Regions from separate parts of the Geobacillus sp. 47C-IIb genome, predicted to be linked through region 3. Evidence: riboswitches for the same ligand, from Rfam matches in the RefSeq annotation. Region 3 holds a riboswitch; each other region holds the start of a gene.
The links. Region 3 has a riboswitch for S-adenosylmethionine ahead of metK (methionine adenosyltransferase). Riboswitches for the same ligand answer to the same signal wherever they lie in the genome.
Positions count from the first base shown of each region.

Region 1 (4,871 bases), 1.6 Mb from region 3:
GAACAAGTGGCGGCGATCGGCATTACGAACCAGCGGGAAACGACCGTTGTCTGGGAAAAAGAGAGCGGCAATCCGATTTACAACGCCATCGTTTGGCAATCGCGGCAAACGGCTGATATTTGCGACGAGTTGAAAGCGAAAGGGTATGATCCGCTGTTTCGCGAAAAAACGGGGCTGCTCATTGACGCTTATTTTTCGGGAACGAAAGTGAAATGGATTTTAGATCATGTCGACGGAGCGCGTGAACGGGCGGAGCGCGGCGAGCTGCTGTTTGGCACGATCGACACGTGGCTTATTTGGAAGCTGTCCGGCGGCCGCGCTCATGTGACTGATTACTCGAATGCGTCGCGTACATTGATGTTTAACATTCATACGCTTGAATGGGACGATGAGTTGCTTGCAATTTTAAACGTGCCAAAGGCGATGCTCCCTGAGGTGCGGCCGTCCTCGGAAGTATATGCGAAAACCGTTCCGCATCATTTCTTCGGCGTGGAAGTGCCGATCGCTGGGGCGGCGGGTGACCAGCAGGCAGCCTTGTTCGGACAGGCGTGCTTTGCCGAAGGGATGGCGAAGAATACATACGGCACCGGCTGCTTTATGCTCATGAACACCGGAGAAAAAGCGGTGCAGTCAAAACACGGGCTGTTGACAACAATTGCTTGGGGCATCGATGGCAAAGTCGAATATGCGCTTGAAGGCAGCATCTTCGTCGCCGGTTCGGCCATTCAATGGCTGCGCGACGGCTTGCGGATGATCAAAACGGCGGCTGACAGCGAAACGTACGCCGAAAAAGTCGAGTCAACGGACGGGGTGTACGTTGTCCCGGCGTTCGTCGGTCTCGGCACGCCGTATTGGGACAGCGAGGTGCGTGGAGCGGTGTTTGGCCTCACACGTGGCACGACGAAAGAACATTTCATCCGTGCGACATTGGAATCGCTCGCCTACCAGACAAAGGACGTGCTCGCCGCTATGGAAGCGGATGCCGGCTTGCCGCTGACGACATTGCGCGTCGACGGAGGAGCGGTGAAAAACAACTTGCTCATGCAGTTTCAAAGCGATTTGCTCGCTGTGCCGGTCGAGCGGCCGATGATTAGCGAGACGACCGCGCTTGGAGCGGCGTACTTAGCTGGGCTGGCGGTCGGCTATTGGGGCAGTCGTGAAGATATTGCTGCCCAGTGGCAGCTTGAGCGCCGCTTTGAGCCGCAGATGACTGACGATAAGCGAACGGCACTCTATGAAGGCTGGAAAAAAGCAGTGCGGGCGGCGATGATGTTTAAATAACGGGAAGAAAACGGATACCCTTGGCTGAGGGTGTCCGTTTTTTGGTGGTTCAAAACAGGAGCAAAGCTGATGGTAGCGAAGGGCAGGGATGTCAGCGCACGCCCTGACAAGCCTTTACTTGTTCGCAACCCGTCTGGAAAAGAGAAAGACAACCGCTATCTTATTTTATAAAACTATGTGCTAAATATTCAACAACCATAAAAAAGCAACAGCTGGCAAAAACCAAAACAACCTATCATCTCGCTTGCGTTGCAACATCAAGCAGCCAGCGCCTCAAAGTAACTAAAATAGGCAGAAGAAACAAAAAGTTTGCACTTTTGTTTCCCCATGGTAATATAAGAGTAAATTGCATATGTCTTATCAAGAGTGGGCGAGAGAACGGGCTTGATGACCCCACAGCAACCTGCCGCTGGCAAGGTGCTAAAACCCGCAAAGCGAGTTCGCTTTGGATGATAAGAACGGTTCCACCCCTTTTCGCATCATTCCGAGGCGAAAGGGGTTTTTTGATGGATGGGAGGTGAGGAAGAAACAATGGCGGAACGATTTTCGATCCGCGCTTGCATGGCGGCACATTTGCCGGCTGCGGCGTTTGCGGTTCACGTTATGCGTTGCGTGCGGGCGGAACTCATTCAGTTTGATTCACAGGCGGTCGTGCATGTCGACCGTGAGGACGGGTATGTCCATTTGTATGGGGAAGCACAAGGAACGATATTTTCTATCCTGCTAACGAACGCTGAGGTGGATGAATGGAAAGCGGAAGGTCCGTATGCCCTTGACCGCTATATATGGATGGAGCTAGGAAAAAAAGAAATTTTGCCTACGCGAATGACACCGTATTTGCGAGCAGTGTTTTCCATTGAGTCCTAAAAAGGAAGAACAACGAATGACCGCAAAAAAATGGGCATATGCCATCATCCAAGTATCGCAGCACCAAAAGCATGTTATCAAAACGCCGTCGGTTTCGAACGGTTAAGCGGGATCATACATACAAACGAGACGCCGAAATGAACGTTTTTACAACTTGACGAGTCGGTTATCGGCGAGCTGATTGAAAGGATACAACACGAATTTGCCCGCTGAAGGGAAATGACATCACTTCGCATAAGGCAAGGCATTGAGCAAAAGAAAGAGAGGCTCGTGTCGGTTGGCGGTTCCATTTGTCCGAGGAAGAGATGACGAGCCGAAAGAAAGCAAGAAGCCTCATCGTCTGGGCCACCTGTTACCATCGATCTTTGGGCGTTAGGTCATGGCTAACGCCCCTTCCGTTTTCTTGCCTCGACCGCATGCCGATCGATGGCATGAGTTTATCAGCTTTGTTTGATACAGGGGGGAGTTGGGGCTGAATCAGGAACGATTCCCGGTGAGGGGTCAACTCCTTGTTTGCAACGCGCGTTCGGGTTATTAAACGAAGGGCGGTGTGGACGGAAAGGGACGTTGATGTAAAAAGAGCTCTTTGGGGGTCGTGGTCTTTTCGATCCGATGATATACTAGAAAAAGAGGGGAGGAGATTTAGTGGAAGAAACGATCGTTCACGCCATTCAAGATGACTATCCGGATGAATTTGCTTGGTGCTATGGCTGTGGCCGACTGAATGAACATGGCCACCATTTCCGCACTGGATGGCAGGGAGACAAGACGGTAACCGTATACACTCCGCGCCCAGAACATACGGCCATCCCTGGATTTGTGTACGGTGGACTGATCGCCTCGCTGATCGACTGCCACGGCACCGGCTCAGCAGCGCTTGCGTTGCACCGGAAAAATGGCCATGAGCCGGGCAGTGGGGAAGCGCCGCCGCGCTTTGTCACCGCTTCACTGCATGTCGATTTTCTCAAACCGACGCCGCACGGTGTGCCGCTTGTGGCCATCGGCACGGTGACGGAAATTCATCCGAAAAAATGGCAAGTCGACGCCGAAGTGTTTGCGAACGGCGAATTGTGTGCCCGCGGACAAGTCGTAGCTGTCGTCATGCCAAAAACATTTGTCCGTCCTTAACAGACAGCGAAAAGCGCCGGAGAGCCGCTGTTTTTTGACAGCGCTTTCTTCGGCGCTTTGCAGCTGGAGTTCGACTAAGGACGGCAATGTTGCTTTCGCGTTTAGTTTCTCTATTGGAGAAATCACGTTGTTGTATATTATCAACCTTCTAGCGTCCAAGAACGTTTAGTAGACATTGTTCTTTCATCGTTTGTCCATAATCAGCACCGATGACGTAGCGCTTGCTACCTCTTTGCCGTTTTGCCGTACGGTGGCGGTCACATAGGCGATAGTCCGGCCGAATTTTTCCACTTGTGCCTCGATTTCTGCTTCTCCGGCTTCCATCGGACGATGAAATGTCGTTTGCAAGTTGATTGACGCATGGAGTTGATCATCGCGAAGCAAGGTCGTCACCGCATAAGCCATCATAATGTCTGCCGCCGCTCCGACAAATCCGCCCATGATCACCCCATTGCCGTTAAGCAATGATTCGCTTACCGTCCATACACCTTTCGCATAGCCGTCCCGAGCTTCCGTCAAGTGAACGCCAAGTGTTACGTCGCATGGCGGCGGCGCGCTTTGACCAGTGATCACCTCGTGCAAGTTCGTCAATTGCTTCATCTCTAACACCCTTTCTGTTATGAATCATGGTGGTTGTATTCGCCAAACAGCGACGATTTCCTCTTTTCTCGTTGGGAGGAAGGAGAATGGAAAAGAGAAAGCGAAAAAGTCCAATCGAGGAAAACCGAAAGGAGGAAGAGTGGATGTACCAACCACCAGAGGCGAGCTGCTGGACGGGGCGGGTGGACAGTGTGAGCGATGAACGGGCGTTTCGTCTCCATCAGCGCATTCGCCTATTAGATTTATCGGGGCCATTAACGCCGTTGGAACAAGCAGCGGCTTTTATTGGATTTGTGTGCGACGAGGGAGTGCGCCGCAATCAAGGACGCCAAGGAGCGAAAGAGGCGCCAGCCGCCGTGAAAGCAGCGTTGGCGCGGTTGCCATGGCATCTTCCATCAGGAGCGTCGATCTACGATGCAGGCGATATCGTTTGTGCTGACGGACGTCTCGAACAAAGCCAGGCCGAACTCGGAAAAGCCATCGCCCGCCTGTTGCAGAGCGGGGTGGCGCCGGTGGTGATCGGCGGCGGCCATGAGACGGCGTATGGCCATTACTTGGGCGTCCGTGCAGCGCTTGGGCCGAACGCTCGATTGGGCATCATCAATATTGACGCTCATTTCGATTTGCGTCCGTACGACAACGGGCCGACGTCAGGGACGATGTTTCGGCAAATATTAGATGAAGATAAACAGGTGGGGTATTGCTGCTTAGGGATTCAGCGGCTTGGGAACACGGCAGCGCTGTTTGCGGACGCGGAGAGGTACGGATGCGAATACATACTCGAAGAACAGCTAACGGCGGGAGCGATCGAGGCGGCTTATGAACGAATTGAACAATTTGCCTTGAGGCATGACAGCATAATATTGACCATTTGCATGGACGCGATCAGTGCGGCTGCAGCGCCAGGAGTGAGCGCGCCGTCGCCGTTTGGACTCTCTCCATCATTGGCACGTGCGCTCATTCGCCGAATCGTTTCCCACCCGAAAACAATCAGT
Region 1 covers NZ_CP061473.1:3,286,031-3,290,901, forward strand. Annotated here, with positions in the region: gene glpK (glycerol kinase GlpK) at 1-1,281, shown strand, start outside; SAM riboswitch class I at 1,636-1,740, shown strand; gene IC804_RS16630 (hypothetical protein) at 1,813-2,148, shown strand; gene IC804_RS16635 (PaaI family thioesterase) at 2,794-3,276, shown strand; gene IC804_RS16640 (PaaI family thioesterase) at 3,460-3,876, opposite strand; gene hutG (formimidoylglutamase) at 4,020-4,871, shown strand, end outside.
Region 1: it holds a riboswitch for S-adenosylmethionine, as region 3 does, so the genes downstream of both, IC804_RS16630 (hypothetical protein) here and metK (methionine adenosyltransferase) in region 3, are expected to answer to the same signal.

Region 2 (4,871 bases), 190 kb from region 3:
GAGCAAGAGTACGAATCGTTTTTCGCCGGACGCCTGTCGGCAGAAAGATAAAAAATTTTAATAAAATGCGACGAACTCGGTGAGTTTTTGTCCAAAATCGGTTATGATGAAAAAGGAGATAATTTGTCGCAATGGAGGGATTCCATGAACACGCCAAAAGAACTTCGCTATTCAAAAGAGCATGAGTGGGTGCGCGTCGAAGGAGACAAAGTGCGCATCGGCATTACCGATTTTGCCCAATCAGAGCTTGGCGACATCGTGTTTGTTGAGCTGCCGGAAGTTGGAACGGAAATTACGGCGAATGAGCCGTTTGGTAGCGTCGAATCGGTGAAAACCGTCTCGGAACTGTATGCGCCGATCAGCGGCACGATCGTCGAAGTGAACGAATCGTTAAATGACAATCCGGAATATGTGAACGAATCGCCGTATGAAAAAGCGTGGATGATTGTTATTGAACCGAAAGATTTAAGCGAAGTCGACAACTTGTTGACGGCTGAACAATACGCGGCGATGGTGAACGAAGGATAAACGTTCCTGCAATCTTCGCCCCCGATCCGGACACCCTATACATACCGGAACTTGATTAAAAAGGGGGGCTCCCGATGGCGCTGCAATCAACGCGCATCGATATTACGGATCGGGTAACCGGCAAGCTGAACGGCCGCTCGCTGGACTTGTACGAGGAAGGCGAGCTCATCGGACGTCTTCCTCTTCCGGCAGCGGGCGTTCAGTTGAAAAACGGGTATACCGAGCAGAACGGAAAAATCTATAAAGATGTGACCGCTACCGTTGAACCGGATCAAAAATATGTCGATTGCGACGGGGAGGCGGGTTGGTGTTAAAAGGCAACGGTGGATGGCCGTTGCTTTTTTTCAACTTTTTGTTGGCGCAGAGCATACAATATGGTAACCTTTTTTGAAGTTAGGTGGGTCGGACATGCGACGGGCAGAAAAAGTGATTATTGTAGAAGGGCGATCGGATAAACAAAAAGTGTCAGCCGTGCTGAACGAACCGGTCGTCATTATTTGTACGAACGGCACGATCAGTGATTCGCGCCTTGAGGAGCTGGCCGACGAGCTTGAGGGTCAGGACGTGTACGTGCTGGCAGACGCTGATGAAGCAGGAGAAAAGCTGCGCCGGCAATTTCGACGGATGTTTCCGGAAGCGGAACACATTTATATTGACCGGACGTACCGCGAAGTGGCCGCTGCTCCGCGTTGGCATTTAGCCCAAGTGTTGCTGCGCGCCCATTTTGACGTCCGCATCGACTCGTTAATGAAGGGAAGAGGCGAGTGAAACCGATTGAACGAACAGAGATACAACAGACAATCACTGAACAGCCGCTTATGGCTCTTTATTTGTACACCCCGCTGTGCGGCACGTGCCAGCTGGCGAAACGAATGTTGACGGTGGTGGAGGAGTTGTTTCCGGCGCTGCCGTTTTACGAAACAGACGTGAATTATATCCCGGAGCAAGCAGTCGTTTGGAAAATTGAAAGCGTTCCTTGCTTGCTTCTTTTTGTGGACGGAACGATGGTGGGCAAATGGTATGCGTTTCATTCCGTTCCGTACTTGTATGAGGAAATTCAAGCTCGGTTGCCGCGCTGACTACCTGCCTTTTTTTGACGCCATTTGACATATTTCTTTGGAAATGACAAAAATAGCGTTGGTTCGCCACAATGACTGTCGAGATTTTTGTAAAGGATTCCTCCCCCTCCGTATGGAAATAAAGGGAACAAAGGGAAATGGGGGGGATGGTCAATGGAAATGCATCAGTTAGTGGGACAGTTTATGGAACGGATGCAAACGTTGCGTCATTTGTTGCCGATTTTGCCGGATGAGCAGTTGTATGTTCGGTTTGAGAGTGAAGAAGGTGTTGCTTTGTTGGCGATCGGCAAGGAGCCGACTGCCCCAGAGATAGGAAATGACGAACGCCACACGTTAACGGTGCGCGGTTCAAAGAAAGCGCTTGAATCGCTGCTGAGCGGCGAGCTGAAGCTGCAGCAGCTCGTCCGGCTGCAAGAAGTGTCTGTGTCGGGAAGCTTTCGCCACATGTTGCTGCTTGAATCTCTCCTCCATTTGGCCAAGCCGTATCGTCATGTTGGGTAAAAAATTTTGTTGACACCGTTCGACATACAATGATACAATCACACTCGTAATCAATTGAATAGGCAAATGGTTGTGCTCTTATCAAGAGAGGTGGAGGGATGTGCCCAATGAAGCCCGGCAACCGTCAGCGAGTCTGCTGAAAAGGTGCCAATTCACACAAAGCGGCCTGCTTTGAGAGATAAGAGACGGAACGGTAGACAAATACCTTTCTGTTCTCTGCGGGCAGAAAGGTTTTCTTTTTGCGCTCTGTTGCCTTGGGAAGAAGGAAGGTGAAACGGTGATTCAACTTAAACAAGTGACAAAAATTTATCATGCGGCGAATGGATCGGTAACAGCTGTCGACAATGTGTCGCTCGATATTCGCGAAGGGGAAATTTTCGGGATTATCGGTTACAGCGGCGCGGGGAAAAGTTCGCTCATCCGGCTGTTAAACGGGCTGGAAAAGCCGACGAGCGGCCAGGTGGTCGTCGCCGGCCGCGATATGGCGCGCATTAAAGGACGGGAGCTGCGCAAGGCGCGCCAAGAAATCGGGATGATTTTCCAGCACTTCAACTTGCTTTGGTCGCGTACGGTGCGGGAAAATATTGCGTTTCCGCTCGAGATCGCCGGCGTTCCGAAAGAGGAACGGCAAAAGCGGGTTGATGAGCTCATCCAGCTTGTTGGGCTCGCCGGGCGGGAAGACGCGTATCCGTCGCAGTTAAGCGGCGGACAAAAACAGCGGGTCGGCATTGCTCGGGCGCTTGCCAACAACCCGAAAGTGTTGCTTTGCGATGAAGCAACATCGGCATTGGATCCACAAACGACGGATGCGATTTTGGACTTGCTTGTCGATATTAACAAGCGGCTCGGGCTGACGATCGTGCTGATTACGCACGAAATGCATGTGATCCGTAAAATTTGTGACCGCGTGGCGGTGATGGAAAGCGGCAAAATCGTCGAGCAAGGCGAAGTGTTGCACGTCTTCCGCAACCCGCAACAGCCGATTACGAAACGGTTCGTTCAACAACTGATCGAACCGGAGGAAACGGAAGAGGCGGTTTCCCATTTGTTCGGCCAATACCCGAACGGGGTGATCGCGCAGTTGACATTTGTCGGCGAAGCAGCTGGCCAGCCGCTCATCACGCAAGTCGTTCGGCAATTTACGGTTGAGATCAACATTTTGCAAGGGAAAATTTCGCAAACTCATCAAGGCGCCTACGGTGTGCTGTTTGTGCACATCGACGGCGCGGCGGACGAAATCGCCCGGGTGCTTGACTATATTCGCAGCCAGCAAGTGGCGGTGGAGGTGATTCATGATGCTCGCTAACCTCCTGCCGAACGTGCAATGGGAGACGATGTGGGCGGCGACGGTCGAGACGTTGTACATGACCGGGATGGCGGTCGCGGCGACGTTCGTCATTGGGATTGTTCTCGGGCTGCTTTTATTTTTAACGGCGAAGGGAAACCTATGGGAAAACCGGTTGGCCAATATGATCATTGCTGCGTTCGTCAATATTTTTCGTTCCATTCCGTTCATTATTTTAATTATTTTGCTCATCCCGTTTACTAAATGGCTTGTTGGGACAATGCTTGGGGCGAATGCGGCACTGCCAGCACTCATCATTGGTGCAGCTCCGTTTTATGCCCGTATGGTCGAAATCGCCCTCCGCGAAATTGACAAGGGGGTCATTGAAGCGGCGAAGGCCATGGGCGCCTCGACATGGACGATCATTTGGAAAGTCCTGTTGCCAGAATCGCTTCCGGCGCTTGTCTCCGGGATTACTGTCACCGCTGTGTCGCTTGTCGGCTACACGGCGATGGCTGGCGTTGTTGGCGCCGGCGGGCTGGGGAACTTGGCGTATTTGGAAGGGTTCCAGCGCAGTCATAACGATGTGACGTTTGTCGCGACCGTGTTGGTGCTCATCATCGTTTTTGTCATTCAGTTTATCGGTGACTTTGTCACTTCGAAAATTGATAAACGATAAAGGGGGCAGAAGGAAATGAAAAAATGGCTTGGTGCTTTGTTGGCTGCCGTCTTGGTGTTCGCTTTAGCAGCGTGCGGCGGCAACAAGGACGAAAACGCTGCTGGCGGGGATAAAGGCGGCGAGTTGGTCAAACTGAAAGTCGGTGCGTCGAACGTGCCGCATGCGGAAATTTTGGAACAAGCGAAACCGCTGTTGGAAGAAAAAGGCATAGACTTGGAAATTATCACGTTCCAAGACTACATTTTGCCAAACAAAGCATTGGCGGACAAAGATATTGACGCTAACTATTTCCAACATATCCCGTACTTAGAAGCACAAATGGAAGAACATGGTTACAATTTCGTTAACGTTGGCGGCATCCATATCGAGCCGATCGGCTTGTACTCCAAAAAATATAAAAGCGTCGAAGAACTGCCAAATGGCGCGACGATCATTATGAGCAACTCGGTTGCCGACCATGGCCGCATTTTATCGATGCTCCAAGAAAAAGGGCTCATCAAGCTGAAAGAAGGCGTCGACAAAACGAGAGCGACGGTTAACGACATCGTGGAAAACCCGAAAAAATTAAAGTTTAAAGCCGATGTAGACGCTGGATTGCTGCCGCAAGTTTATCAAAACGGGGAAGGCGATGCCGTGCTGATCAACGCGAACTATGCGCTTGATGCCGGCTTGGATCCGGCGAAAGACCCAATCGCCGTCGAATCGCCGAAAGACAACCCGTACGTCAACATTGTGGCCGTGCGCAAAGGCGATGAAAACCGGAAAGAAATTAAAACATTGGTGGAAGTGCTGCAATCGA
Region 2 covers NZ_CP061473.1:1,394,522-1,399,392, reverse strand. Annotated here, with positions in the region: gene IC804_RS07225 (arsenate reductase family protein) at 1-51, shown strand, start outside; gene gcvH (glycine cleavage system protein GcvH) at 145-528, shown strand; gene IC804_RS07215 (YusG family protein) at 603-842, shown strand; gene IC804_RS07210 (ribonuclease M5) at 937-1,296, shown strand; gene IC804_RS07205 (thioredoxin family protein) at 1,347-1,607, shown strand; gene IC804_RS07200 (hypothetical protein) at 1,761-2,108, shown strand; SAM riboswitch class I at 2,184-2,293, shown strand; gene IC804_RS07195 (methionine ABC transporter ATP-binding protein) at 2,386-3,414, shown strand; gene IC804_RS07190 (methionine ABC transporter permease) at 3,404-4,072, shown strand; gene IC804_RS07185 (MetQ/NlpA family ABC transporter substrate-binding protein) at 4,088-4,871, shown strand, end outside.
Region 2: it holds a riboswitch for S-adenosylmethionine, as region 3 does, so the genes downstream of both, IC804_RS07195 (methionine ABC transporter ATP-binding protein) here and metK (methionine adenosyltransferase) in region 3, are expected to answer to the same signal.

Region 3 (4,871 bases):
ACATCGCCTGTTCGCGCGTCAGCTTGCTGATCGGCGGCAAGACGCCAAACGCATCGGCCGTCAAGAACACGATGGTCGACGGATGGCCGGCAACGCTTGGGTCAACGATGTTTTTGATCGCCTGAAGCGGATAGGCCGCGCGCGTGTTTTCCGTCAATGTCCCGTCATCGTAATCCGGAACCCGTGTCGCATCATGGAGAATGACGTTTTCAAGCACGGCGCCAAAGCCGATGGCATCAAAAATTTGCGGCTCTTTCTCGCGCGATAAGTTGATGCATTTCGCATAGCAGCCGCCTTCGATGTTGAAAATGCCGCGGCTCGACCAGCCGTGTTCGTCATCGCCGATCAAGCGGCGTTTCGGGTCGGTCGAGAGCGTTGTTTTCCCGGTTCCCGACAGGCCGAAGAAGAGGGCGACGTCGCCTTCCTGACCGACGTTGGCCGAGCAGTGCATCGGCAAGATGCCTTGTTCCGGCAGCAAATAGTTCATGACCGAGAAGATCGATTTTTTCATTTCGCCCGCATATTCCGTTCCACCGATCAAGACGGTGCGCTGTTCGAACGAGATGATGATAAACGCTTCCGAACGCGTCCCGTCAACGGCCGGGTCTGCTTTAAAGTTCGGCGCGCAAATGACGGTGAATTGCGGTTCATGGTCGGCGAGTTCTTCCGCGCTTGGACGGATGAACAGCTGATGGACAAACAAGTTGTGCCAAGCGAATTCGTTCACCACTTGAATCGGCAGCCGCGCTTTCGGGTCAGCGCCGGCGAAGCCTTTAAAGACGAACAGTTCATCTTTTTTCATTAAATAATCGAGCACTTTATCATATAATTTTTGAAATGTCTCCGGTGCCATTGGTTGGTTGACCGTTCCCCAATCGATGTTCTGTTTCGTCGACGGTTCTTCAACGATGTATTTGTCTTTCGGTGACCGTCCGGTATATTTACCGGTCGTGACGGCGACAGCGCCAGTGTGCGTCAGCCGCCCTTCGTTTCGGTGCAGCACTTTTTCGACGAGCTCAGCAACGGACAACTGGTGATGTACGTACGGTTTTTGCAGCAGCAAAGAAAGCTTATTGGTCATTTTTGCGATCCCCATGTTCACAACCTGCCTTTTTTATTGGAATTCCTCTTGAAAATAGTATAACACATTTTTATTAATAGTCCATACTAATTGTGTAGGTTTTTTAAACTTAGTTTGGCCTATTTTTCAGATAATAAAAAATTTGTTTCTGCGGTTGACTTTGCTTATTTCATTACGATAAGATAAGTCATTGAACGGATACTCTTATCCCGAGCCGGTGGAGGGACAGGCCCGATGAAACCCAGCAACCGTCACAATTTTACAATATGTGAAAAGGTGCTAACCTGTGGCAAGGCGTGGTCCTTGAACGATAAGAGTGAAAGGAAGCAATATGATTGCAATGACCTTTCCTCACCGTGACAGGAAAGGTTTTTTTATATGAAGGGAAACGAGTTCCGTATCGCCACATTATGTCAAGAGGAGGAAATGAGCCGAATGTCAGCCAAACGCCGCTTGTTCACTTCAGAATCTGTAACAGAAGGGCATCCGGATAAAATTTGTGACCAAATTTCGGATGCCATTTTGGATGCCATTTTAGAAAAAGATCCGAACGCCCGTGTTGCTTGTGAAACGAGCGTCACAACAGGTCTCGTGCTTGTTAGCGGGGAAATTACGACCTCGACGTACGTCGATATTCCGCGCATCGTTCGCGATACGGTCCGCGAGATCGGCTATACGCGCGCGAAGTTCGGGTTTGACGCCGATACGTGCGCGGTGTTGACGGCCATTGACGAGCAGTCGCCGGATATCGCGATGGGGGTTGACCAGGCACTTGAGGCACGCGAAGGTCAGATGACTGACGAAGAAATTGAAGCGATCGGTGCCGGCGACCAAGGGCTCATGTTTGGATTTGCCTGCAATGAAACGGAAGAGCTTATGCCGCTCCCGATTTCGCTTGCCCATCGTCTTTCGCGTCGATTGGCCGAAGTGCGCAAAACGGATGTTTTGCCATACTTGCGTCCAGACGGCAAAACGCAAGTGACGATCGAATATGATGAAAACGGCAAACCGGTGCGCGTGGATACGATTGTCATTTCAACGCAGCATCATCCGGAAATTGAGCACGACCAAATCGAACGCGATATGAAAGAACACGTCATCAAGCCGATTGTTCCGGCGGAGTTGTTGGATGAGAACACGAAATATTTCATCAACCCGACCGGCCGCTTCGTCATCGGTGGTCCGCAAGGGGACGCTGGACTGACAGGGCGGAAAATCATCGTTGACACGTACGGTGGTTACGCTCGCCATGGCGGCGGTGCATTCTCGGGGAAAGACCCGACGAAAGTTGACCGTTCGGCAGCATATGCGGCTCGCTATGTTGCGAAAAACATTGTTGCGGCCGGACTGGCCGACAAGTGCGAAGTGCAGCTTGCTTACGCCATCGGTGTCGCTCGTCCGGTATCGATTTCGATTGATACGTTTGGCACCGGCAAAGTGTCGGAAGACGTTTTAATTGAAGTTGTCCGCAACAACTTCGATCTTCGCCCGGCTGGCATCATCAAAATGCTGGATCTGCGTCGTCCGATTTATAAACAAACAGCGGCTTACGGCCATTTCGGGCGCACGGATGTCGACTTGCCTTGGGAGCGCACGGATAAAGCAGCGGTGCTGAAAGAGCAAGCACTGGCATTAGCGAAAAACGAATAAATGAAAAACGGAGGGGGACTGCACTAAGGTGAGTCTTCCTCCGTTTCTTTTTATATAGACATCGAAATGAAGCGTGCTGTTGTTGGTTCTGTCCTTTTTAGCCGCTGTGAAAAGATGGCAGGTCAGCTTCTGTTTTGTTGGAGCGCCTTGTAATATTGTCCTTTTTCTACATATTCGCGGCGGATGCGTTCCATTTCGCGGAAATCGTCTTCCGTCAGCTCGCGGACGACTTTCGCCGGCCGGCCGAGGGCGAGCACGTTCGGCGGGATTTTTTTGCCGGGCGGCACTAAGCTGCCGGCGCCGATAAACGCTCCTTCGCCGATTTCCGCACGGTCAAGAATGATCGAGCCCATGCCGATGAGGGCGTGTTTCCGGACGATGGCGCTGTGCAAAATGACTTGATGGCCCACGGTCACGCCGTCTTCAATGATGAGCGGATTGTTTGGACTTTGATGCAAAATTGAGTTATCTTGAATATTGACCCGGTTGCCGATAATGGTCGGCGCCACGTCACCGCGAATGACGGTGTTAAACCAGATGCTCGTCTCCTCGCCGATCGTGACATCGCCGGTGATCGTCACATAATCGGCGATAAAGGCGGACGGGGCAATTTGCGGTGTTTTTCCTTTGTATGGATAAATCATCGCTTTCGTTCCTTTCTTTTGCGAAATCGTCAGCTCATTCTTATTTTACAAAGTTGTCTGCCGTTCGTAAACGGAATGAAATAGATGATGACCAAAGCAGTTTTCCACAGTTGTAGAGATGGAAATACTAGGAGATGAAAAAAGCACTGTTTTTGCGCCCGAGGTGAGCCCATTGAAAATCCCGACACATCCCATTGCGTTAATGAAAATGGTATATCGTGACGTGTTTCCCCTTGTCCATCGCGAGCTTTCCTATTGGCGGCAGCGGGCGGAGCGCATTCCTGACCCGGAGTTGCGCCGGCAAGCGTTAGCAAGCATCGCGTCGAAAACGTTCCATTGTGAAGGCGGCGCGATTTTGGCGCTTTTGGCTCGGGAAAAATTAGAAGCATGCATTCGCTTTATCGTCGCGTATCAGACGATTAGCGATTACTTAGATAACTTGTGCGACCGGAGCACATCGCTTGATCCGCTCGATTTTCGCGCCTTGCATGATTCAATGCCGGATGCGCTCACCATTGGGGCAGAGCCGTCCAACTATTACCGCTACCGCCGTGAGCAGGAAGACGGCGGCTATTTACCGGATCTTGTGCGCACATGCCAAGAGGTGCTCGCGACAGTGCGACATTACGAAACGATCGTTCCGTTTTTGCATGAGCTTGCCGGATATTATTGCGACTTGCAAGTACATAAACATGTCGACACAAAAGAGCGCGTGCCGCGGCTGGAGAGATGGTTTGCCCAATACAAAGACAGCTTGCCGCCGATGGAATGGTATGAGTTTTCCGCCTGTTCCGGCTCGACGCTCGGCATTTTTTGCCTTGTGGCGTACGCCTTTGGCGAGTCGATGCCGCCGGAGATGGCAAAACAAGTGCGCGACGGTTATTTTCCGTACATTCAAGGGCTGCACATTTTGCTTGACTATTTGATCGATCAGGAAGAAGATCGCGAAGGCGGCGATTTGAACTTTTGCTTTTACTATCCGAATGAAACCGTGCTGCTGGAACGGCTTTGCCACTTTATTGAAGAAGCGGACCGCCATGTCGGCACGCTGCCGCATGGCAAGTTCCATCGCTTGATTCATCGCGGCTTGCTTGGTCTGTATTTGTCCGATGAGAAAGTGAAAAAACAGCGCGCCTTGCGCCGGCTGGCGCGTCAACTCGTCCGCGCCGGCGGGGCGGCATCGCAGTTTTTTTATTGGAACGGAAAAGCGTATCGCTTTTGGCAGGAGAAACAAAAACGGCTGTCTTTTTCATAAAGACAGCCGTTTATTGCTTGATGATGGATCGGCGAAAGGGAGACGTCTCCGCCTATCGCTTTTCGAGCGCGATAATAAACGGCGGATCGTTGCGCCGATTCAAGAATTCGTATTTGAGTACGTGGGTGTGTTGCTGGTCGAGGGAACGCACATAATCAAGCAACGCGTCACGTTCGATTTTTCCTTCCGGATGGCCGTGGTAAACGACAAGAACGATGACGCCGCCCGGCTTCATGATGGA
Region 3 covers NZ_CP061473.1:1,206,769-1,211,639, reverse strand. Annotated here, with positions in the region: gene pckA (phosphoenolpyruvate carboxykinase (ATP)) at 1-1,096, opposite strand, end outside; SAM riboswitch class I at 1,283-1,398, shown strand; gene metK (methionine adenosyltransferase) at 1,517-2,731, shown strand; gene IC804_RS06065 (gamma carbonic anhydrase) at 2,854-3,375, opposite strand; gene IC804_RS06060 (tetraprenyl-beta-curcumene synthase family protein) at 3,548-4,630, shown strand; gene IC804_RS06055 (tRNA 5-(aminomethyl)-2-thiouridylate-methyltransferase MnmM) at 4,683-4,871, opposite strand, start outside.